DNA from 2 places in the Photobacterium sp. TY1-4 genome. Region 1 is predicted to be linked to the other one. Evidence: predicted binding sites of a transcription regulator. Region 1 holds the regulator's gene; the other holds the start of a gene.
What was found. The regulator PurR, encoded in region 1, represses purine synthesis genes. The targets are predictions, from matches to a motif close to TNANGNAAACGTTTNCNTNA.
Positions count from the first base shown of each region.

Region 2: a site for PurR is predicted at 2,248-2,267, ahead of purE (5-(carboxyamino)imidazole ribonucleotide mutase). Genes of this name have one in related genera too.

Region 1 is NZ_CP099734.1:1,487,712-1,492,069, reverse strand. It holds gene NH461_RS07030 (FecCD family ABC transporter permease) at 1-603, shown strand, start outside; gene NH461_RS07025 (heme ABC transporter ATP-binding protein) at 600-1,415, shown strand; gene purR (HTH-type transcriptional repressor PurR) at 1,888-2,895, shown strand; cyclic di-GMP riboswitch class I at 3,172-3,277, shown strand; gene NH461_RS07015 (TfoX/Sxy family DNA transformation protein) at 3,405-3,998, shown strand; gene NH461_RS07010 (hypothetical protein) at 4,322-4,358, shown strand, end outside.
Region 2 is NZ_CP099734.1:3,524,246-3,528,603, forward strand. It holds gene aroE (shikimate dehydrogenase) at 1-566, opposite strand, end outside; gene hemF (oxygen-dependent coproporphyrinogen oxidase) at 658-1,563, opposite strand; gene tsaC (L-threonylcarbamoyladenylate synthase type 1 TsaC) at 1,570-2,127, opposite strand; gene purE (5-(carboxyamino)imidazole ribonucleotide mutase) at 2,338-2,829, shown strand; gene NH461_RS16305 (5-(carboxyamino)imidazole ribonucleotide synthase) at 2,826-3,941, shown strand; gene NH461_RS16310 (type I DNA topoisomerase) at 4,050-4,358, opposite strand, start outside.

The sequences.
Region 1 (4,358 bases):
TACCGTCTCGGGACCGATAAAAACGGCACCTCTGTTACCGTGATGCTGCTGGCCGGGGTAGCCATTGCTGCACTTTCCGGTGCTGCGATGGGTCTGATGAACTATCTGGCCGATGATCAGGCGTTACGGGATCTGTCCTTATGGAGCATGGGCTCGCTGGCCGGAGCAACCTGGCCGGGGATCACCCTGGCATTCATCACACTCAGCGTGCTGGTCCTGCTGTTTGATCGGGACGCCAATGCCCTGAATGCTTTTTTGCTGGGGGAAGCAGAAGCCCGACATATGGGCGTCAACGTCCAGCGGCTCAAACGCCGCTTGATCCTGCTCTGTGCTGCGGGCGTCGGGATCTGTGTTTCTTTGAGCGGGGTGATCGGTTTTCTTGGTCTCATCATCCCACATCTGGGCCGGATGCTGTGCGGCCCGAACCATAAAGTCCTGCTTCCGCTCTCTGCCCTGCTGGGCGCACTGGTACTGCTGGTAGCCGATATGCTGGCCCGAGTCGTGGCGGCACCGACGGAATTGCCGGTGGGCATCATTACCGCCATTCTCGGCGCGCCGTTCTTTATTGTCATGCTGATGAAACAACGAGGCAGAATGTCATGAATACCGCGATTAACCCTGTCTCTGCAACGACGCAAACGACACCAGCGATTAACGCCCGTGCGCTGAACCTGACTCTGGGCGGCAAAACACTACTTGATGACTTCACCCTCAGTTTGGCCAGCGGCGAGCTGACCGCTTTGCTCGGTCCGAATGGTGCCGGCAAAAGCAGCCTGCTGAAGGTACTGTGCGGCGAAGCCGACGGCGGCGGCACGATACAATTTTTCGGTCAAGATCGGAACACCTATGCCCCGGCGACCCTCGCCAGACACCTTGGGGTCCTGCCGCAACACAGCAACCTGACGTTTGCGTTTACTGCACGGGAAGTGGTTGAGCTGGGCAGCTTACCCCTGCAACTGACGAAAAAAGACACCCAAGCACTGGCAACTGAAACCATGAGCCGGGTCGATGTCCTGGCACTTCAGGACCGCCTATACCCCACCCTGTCCGGTGGTGAAAAACAGCGGGTTCACCTAGCCCGGGTGCTGACGCAACTCAGCCAGGCGGGTGAGCAATGTATCCTGATGCTTGATGAACCGACTTCTGCCCTGGATCTCGCGCATCAGCACCGGACCTTACAAGTGGCCCGGGAGCTGGCCCGGGCCGGTGCGGCTGTGATTGTGGTGATCCATGATCTCAATCTGGCCGCCCAATATGCCGATCGGTTAGTGATCATCAATCAAGGCAAAGTGCAGGCTGATGGCACGCCATGGCAGGCGTTAACCCCCGACATCATCCAGCAGGTCTATGGCTGGCCGGTCCACGTCAGCAAACATCCGACCCAGGATTTCCCGGTCGTATTGCCCGCAGGATAAGGAAACCTGCCTAACCTGCACCATCCCCAGCACGATTCTCCCGGTTTTCCTCCGGGAGAAGCGATGGCCGACATAAAGAACACCACCAGATATGCATCCAATTTGAGAAAATTTGCAGTGAGTTTGTTGATATCTATCAAGAATTACTACCTTGCGATACAGAAACGTTGCACTGTGCGCTACACTCAGTAGAATGTGATCGCAAGCGATTACACAATGCAACGCCTGAAAGGCGAGAAGAACAAGAAAGCCGCTCGGAAGAGAAGCGGCTTTTTGACGTTTTATACGCAGTATGAAACAGCATGATGATCCCTGTGAACGCAGATCATCATGCCAAACTGAACAAGTATCTGGCCTGACTCCAAGAAGCAAACCAGATACTTATTCAGTTTGGTGCACGGCTGTTGAATGCTGTTCAGATCAATGAAGAGAAATGGGCCCAAGCCCGCTTTGAATTATTAGAAGAATAAGTATGGCAACGATTAAAGATGTTGCACGTTTGGCAGGTGTTTCAACCACAACAGTGTCTCACGTGATCAATAAAACCCGGTTTGTTGCAGAAGCAACCCAGAAGAAAGTGCTGGCCGCCGTGGATGAGCTCAACTATGCCCCGAGCGCTGTGGCGCGAAGCCTGAAATGTAACACCACCCGGACCATCGGCATGCTGGTGACCAAATCAACCAACCCGTTCTTTGCCGAAGTTGTACATGGGGTTGAAGAATATTGTTATGGCGAAGGCTACACGCTGATCCTGTGTAACACCGAAGGGAACCTGGAAAAGCAACGTGACTATCTGCGCATGCTGGCTGAAAAGCGGGTCGACGGATTACTGGTGATGTGTTCCGATCTGGACGATAAACTGCTGGCCCTGCTCGAGCGCCAGAAAGATCTGCCGATGGTGGTCATGGACTGGGGTCCGGAGAGCCCGCACACCGACAAAATCCAGGACAATGCGGAATTGGGTGGCTATGTCGCGACCAAATACTTTATTGAACACGGCCACCAGAAAATTGGCTGCCTGACCGGACACAGTGAAAAACTGACCTGCCGTGAGCGCCTCAAAGGCTTCCACAAAGCCATGGCTGAAGCCAATTTGAGCGTCAATCCGGACTGGCTGATTGAAGGCGATTTTGAGTGTGAATCTGCCGTGGCGGCTGCCAAGCAGTTCATCGCCATGGAAGAGCGCCCGACCGCGATTTTCTGCTTTAACGACATTATGGCAATGGCGCTGATCAGTACGTTTGAGCAAGCGGGTCTGCGCGTGCCGGATGATATCTCCATCATCGGTTATGACAATATCGATCTAGCGCCGTACTTCTCACCACCGCTCACCACCATCCACCAGCCGAAACAACGGTTGGGTAAGAAAGCCATTGAAATCCTGATGGCACGGGTGAAAGACAAACAACATGAACGCCGGATCTTTGAAATGGCGCCCGAATTGGTCGTGAGAAAATCAGTCAAGAACCTAAACATCTGATTTCATAAACACTTCAATTTTTCTTTTCAAAAAAACCGATAGCTTGCTATCGGTTTTTTGTTGCAATTTTGACCATCCTCTGACCACAGATTTACATCCCGAATTTATCAAGACCCATAACGTGTTAAATCTGGCCCAATCCCGACCAACTTGTTCAAAATTTAATAAGTTTTAAATTTTTGCTAGCAGGCTTTAGGATCTATTTGTGGGAGCAATATCACATTTTTAAAAATGGGACCAAGTTCAAAAATATCTTCTGAGATATGCTTGTTTATGTCACGAACAAGGCAAACCATTCTAAAGAATGGGACGCAAAGCCTCCGGCCTAAGAGTTACTTATTTATCAATAACTAAGTGGACTTATGGTAGCGGGGTTGCCGATGGATGTAGCAAGAAGTCATGTTCAGAATCCTGACAAATCCCTGACATTGCTTTTCTTCGTAATTTGCTAATCTGAATCCTCGCTCTGTTGTTAGGTGACTCGAGAAATTTTTCACCGAGTAAGAAGCATGGACAAACCAGTACTTAAAGATTCTCTTCGACTGTTTCAATGTTTTGAAAATGTAAAATCACGTTCAATGTTTGGTGGTTTTGGGATTTTCTCAGGCGAAACCATGTTTGCGTTAGTGGTTAACGACAAACTTCACCTGCGTGCCAATGCCGAAAACGAAGAACAATTTAAACAAGCAGGACTCAGCCCATACGTTTACAAAAAGCGTGGATTTCCGGTCGTCACCAAACACTTCGCAATTCCTGAGGAGTGGTGGGATGCGCCAGAGCAAATTATCGAACACGCCAAACAATCTTTTGAGGCTGCTAAACAGGACAAGGAAAAGAAAAGCCAGACCGGCCCGAGCCGTATCAAGGATTTGCCGAACCTACGTTTAGCCAACGAACGAATGCTGAAAAAAGCAGGGATTTGTACCGTCGACGAACTCTACGAAGCCGGTGCATTAAACGCTTATAAAGCTCTGCAGGAAACGCATCAGGAAACGGTCAGTATCGACTTGCTCTGGGCGCTGGAAGGCGCGGTGAGCGGACGTCACTGGTCCGTCATTCCACCGCAGCGTCGTTCCGAGCTGTTGTCAAAACTCAACGGCTGAACCCTTCCCGATTCATTGTGAAAAAGAGGCGGCTTGCGCCTCTTTTTTTATTTCATGCTTCGCTTCCCATCCCTTAACCAAGCCATCCCTGACCTGAACAAGCATTTAAGAAGCAAACTACGCGGTTCAATGTCGGTCGCCACGGGGAGTATTTATATGCCCTGCGCCCTGTCAAATTTGTACCAACCGAAAGACATTTTTCTGTTAAGAAATGACAAAGATTGACACCACTCCCAAAGCTGTTCACAAATTCATCAACAGGGTTTTCATCCCTTGCGACCTCAGTAGAATTGGGGCGTCAACGCAGCCGGAAGGAAGGTATCATGTACAGCTCGCAGCCTTTTCCAGGACAATCCAATC
Region 2 (4,358 bases), 1.5 Mb from region 1:
GTGGAATTAATGATCACGTCATATTGCTCGCCGGCCAGTTTATCCAGCGCGATGGCGTCGACCGGGCCATGCGCGGCAAAGGCATCGACCAACGCCTCGGCTTTCGCCAGGGTTCGGTTGGCAATCTTGATCGATGACGGTTGCTGCGCCAGCAGCGGCAAAACCACGCCCCGTGCTGCGCCACCCGCCCCGACCAACAAGACCCGTTTCCCTTTCAATGCGACCTGATGCTGCAGCAAATCCTGTACTAACCCTTCACCGTCGGTGTTGTCTCCGAGTACCAGCCCATCATCTAATTTTTTGAGGGTATTCACAGCACCGGCCAGACGCGCCCGTTCGGTCAGCTGATCGACATAGTCAAAGGCCTGCTCTTTAAACGGCACCGTCACATTACAGCCGCGTCCGCCTTCTGCAAAAAAAGTATCCAATGCCGCGACAAATCCATCCAACGGGGCCAGCCTGGCTTCATAACTCATCTTCTGTGCCGTCTGACGCGCAAACAGGGTATGAATGAGAGGTGATTTACTCTGGGCAATCGGATTGCCGAACACAACGTACTTATCCATTTGCAAGAAATCCATGCGCTGAAAACAAAAAGGGTCAGTGAATCACTGACCCTATCATTGCCTTTCCACTGGAACAAACCGTTTTTAGCGGTTACCAATCGCGGGGTTGAAGGTAGCGCTCATCCAGCACAGCCTCCGGTGAGCCAGGCTCCGGCTCAAATCCATATTCCCAACGCACCAGAGGCGGCATCGACATCAGGATCGACTCAGTCCGACCGCCACTTTGCAGGCCAAACAAGGTGCCACGATCGTAAACAAGGTTGAACTCCACATAGCGGCCACGGCGATAAAGCTGGAACTGACGCTCCCGCTCGCCGTACTCGATGTCTTTGCGGTTCGCCACAATCGGCAGATACGCATCCAGATACCCGTTCCCGACCGCCTGCATGTAGGCAAAGCTCTTCTCGAAGCCCCATTGGTTCAGATCGTCAAAGAACAGCCCGCCCACGCCGCGGGTTTCATTGCGATGCGGCAGGAAGAAATAGCGATCACACCAGGCTTTGTGCTCGGCATACACCTCATCCCCGAAAGGCTGGCATAACGCCTTGGCCGTATCATGCCAATGCTGGCAGTCTTCCTCGAAGGGGTAAAACGGGGTCAGGTCGAAACCACCGCCAAACCACCACACCGGATCTTCGCCTTCTTTCTCGGCGATAAAAAAACGGACATTCGCATGGGAAGTCGGCACATAAGGGTTGTTCGGGTGAATGACCAGCGACACCCCCATGGCTTCAAAACTGCGTCCCGCCAACTCCGGACGATGCGCGGTTGCGGATCCCGGCATTTCGGTGCCATAGACATGAGAGAAGTTCACCCCGGCCTGCTCGAACACCAGCCCCTGGCGCAAAACCCGACTGCGACCACCGCCGCCTTGCTCTCGCTCCCAGGCATCCTGCTCAAAGGTTGCCCCGCCATCTTGCTGCTCAAGCGCCTGACAAATCCGGTCCTGAAGGTCTAACAAAAACGTTTTTACGGCTTGCTTACTCACATCTTGCATCATTGATTATCCTTGGCGAAAAACTTTCCCTGTCCGGGCATCTCGGATCTCAGACGGATTGTCACGTCCGCCGGTTTCCCCTTGTAAAATAGCCGGTAGATACTGACCCAGCTGTTGTTTGACTTCTTCGGCACTCCGTCCCGGCGCCTGACCGGTCAGGTTGGCACTGGTCGAGGTGAGCGGCTTGCCAAACTGGCGGCATAACTGCTGCACCAACGGATGATCCGTCACGCGAACTGCAATGGTGTCAAACTGGCCGGTCAAAAAGGCCGGGACGCCCGGTTTGGTCGGCATTACCCAAGTCACCGGCCCGGGCCAGGTATCGAAAATCCGCTGCTTCTGCGCGTCGCTCAACTGGCTGTCATCCACATAAGGCGCCAGCTGCGCGTAATTAGCGGCGATCAGGATCAGCCCCTTTTCGATCGGACGCTGTTTGAGCGCCAGTAGCTTATTAACCGCTTGCTCATTATCCGGATCACAGCCCACGCCAAACACCGCCTCAGTCGGGTAGGCCACCACATCCCCTTGCTGCAGCGCAGCCAGCACTTGCGTCAAATTATCCACATCACCCTCGTTCCGGCACCGGTTGGATGCCCGTTTCAACTTTGTTGCGGGTATTTTACCCACTCCGGCCTGACAAGGCCATGTTCCGCAATATCCCTTAACAAAACCTGAGACAAACCCTAACGCAAACGTTTTCCTTCACAAAAAATCACCGTATAATGCGCGCCAAGCCTTCGTTGCCTTCAATTAGCTAACCCAAAGGAGATCGGGATGAAAGTCGGGATTATCATGGGCTCAAAGTCAGACTGGCCAACCATGCAGCACGCTGCTGAAATGTTGGAACGCTTCAACGTACCGTATGAGACCAAGGTGGTTTCGGCCCACCGGACTCCGCATTTGCTGGCTGAATATGCAGAAACGGCCCATGAGCGCGGCATTAAAGTGATCATTGCCGGTGCCGGCGGTGCTGCCCACCTGCCCGGCATGACCGCTGCATTTACCAGTGTGCCGGTCCTAGGTGTTCCGGTCCAGTCACGGGCGCTGAAGGGCATAGATTCACTCCTGTCGATCGTCCAGATGCCGAAAGGCGTTGCCGTCGGTACTTTGGCCATTGGGGATGCCGGTGCAGCCAATGCCGGTTTGCTGGCCGCCCAAATCATCGGCACCCAGGACAGCACCGTGATGGCTGCCGTCGATGCATTCCGTCAAGAGCAAACCGATCAGGTGTTAAGCAACCCGAACCCGGCCGAGGACGCATCATGAAGGTCTTAGTGCTGGGCGCCGGCCAACTGGCCAGAATGATGGCGCTGGCCGGAGCCCCCCTGAATATTGAGGTCCTGGCTTACGATGTCGGCACCGGGCATGTGGTGCACCCGCTGACCCAACAGCTGATGATGAAAGGGCTCAATACGGCAATCACCTACGCCCATGTGATCACCGCGGAGTTCGAGCATATCCCGCATGACATTCTGGCGCTCTGTGAAGCCAGCGGCAAATTCCGCCCGACGGCGGAAGCCATTAAAGCCGGGGGCGATCGCCGTCTGGAAAAGCGCCTGCTGGATCGGGCCGGGGTGGCCAACGCAACCTATCACATCATTACCAACCGGGATGACTTTGAACATGCGATTGACACCGTCGGCCTGCCGATGGTGCTGAAAAGTGCCCTGGGCGGCTATGACGGTAAAGGGCAGTGGCGACTCAAGTCTGCCGACGCCAAAGAAGCGATCTGGGCGGAGCTGGAGCTATTCCTGCAAGCCGCGCCAGAGCAGGCGATCGTCGCCGAAGCCTTCATCCCGTTTGATCGGGAAGTATCGATCATCGGCGCACGCGGGCAGGACGGTAGTCTCGCCATTTACCCGCTGACCGAAAATACCCACAGCAACGGCGTCCTCAGCCTGTCGGTCGCCCAATCCGATTCGTCAGCGCTGCAAGCCGATGCGGAAGCGATGTTCAAGGCACTGGCAGAAACGCTCGATTATGTCGGTGTGCTGGCAATTGAATTCTTCGAAGTCAACGGGACGCTGTTAGTGAACGAAATTGCGCCGCGCGTCCACAACTCCGGTCACTGGACCCAACAGGGCGCTGAGACCTGCCAGTTTGAAAACCATCTGCGCGCCGTCTGCGGTCTGCCTCTGGGGAGCACCGCTTTGCTGCGTCCGACAGCCATGGTCAATATTCTCGGCGAGGATACGCTGGATAACGCGATCTTAGGTCTGCCGCACTGCCATGTTCACTGGTACGGCAAAGAAAAACGCGCCGGCCGGAAAATGGGGCACATCAATGTCTGTGCCAGCCCTGCGTGCGATTTAAAAACCGCCCTGGATGAGCTGGCGGCACATTTGGATCCGGATGCATTTCCGGTCGTGCGGATATAGCCTCGGTCCCGCATCCCCCAATTACCAAAAAAGCCAGCGATTGCTGGCTTTTTGTTGCTTCAAAGACGGATGATGACATCAGGGCTCAGAACCCGGGCAGGGCGCGCTTTAGACGTCCTGATAAGCGTGACATTTACGATCGGCGCACTGCAGCTTGCTGCCACCGGCCAGTTTTTTCTCGATCAACAAACCAAACCCGCATTGCTGGCAGTGGCCGGCAACCGGCTTGGCATTCACGGCAAAACGACATCCCGGATACTGATCGCACGCGTAAAACGTTTTGCCATAGCGAGACTTACGCTCGAGCAAATGTCCCTGTCCGCATTCCGGGCAGGTCAGTTGGGTATCCTCGGCTTTGCGCTCCGGTGACTCAATGTGATGACACGCCGGATAGCCGGAACAGCCAATAAACATCCC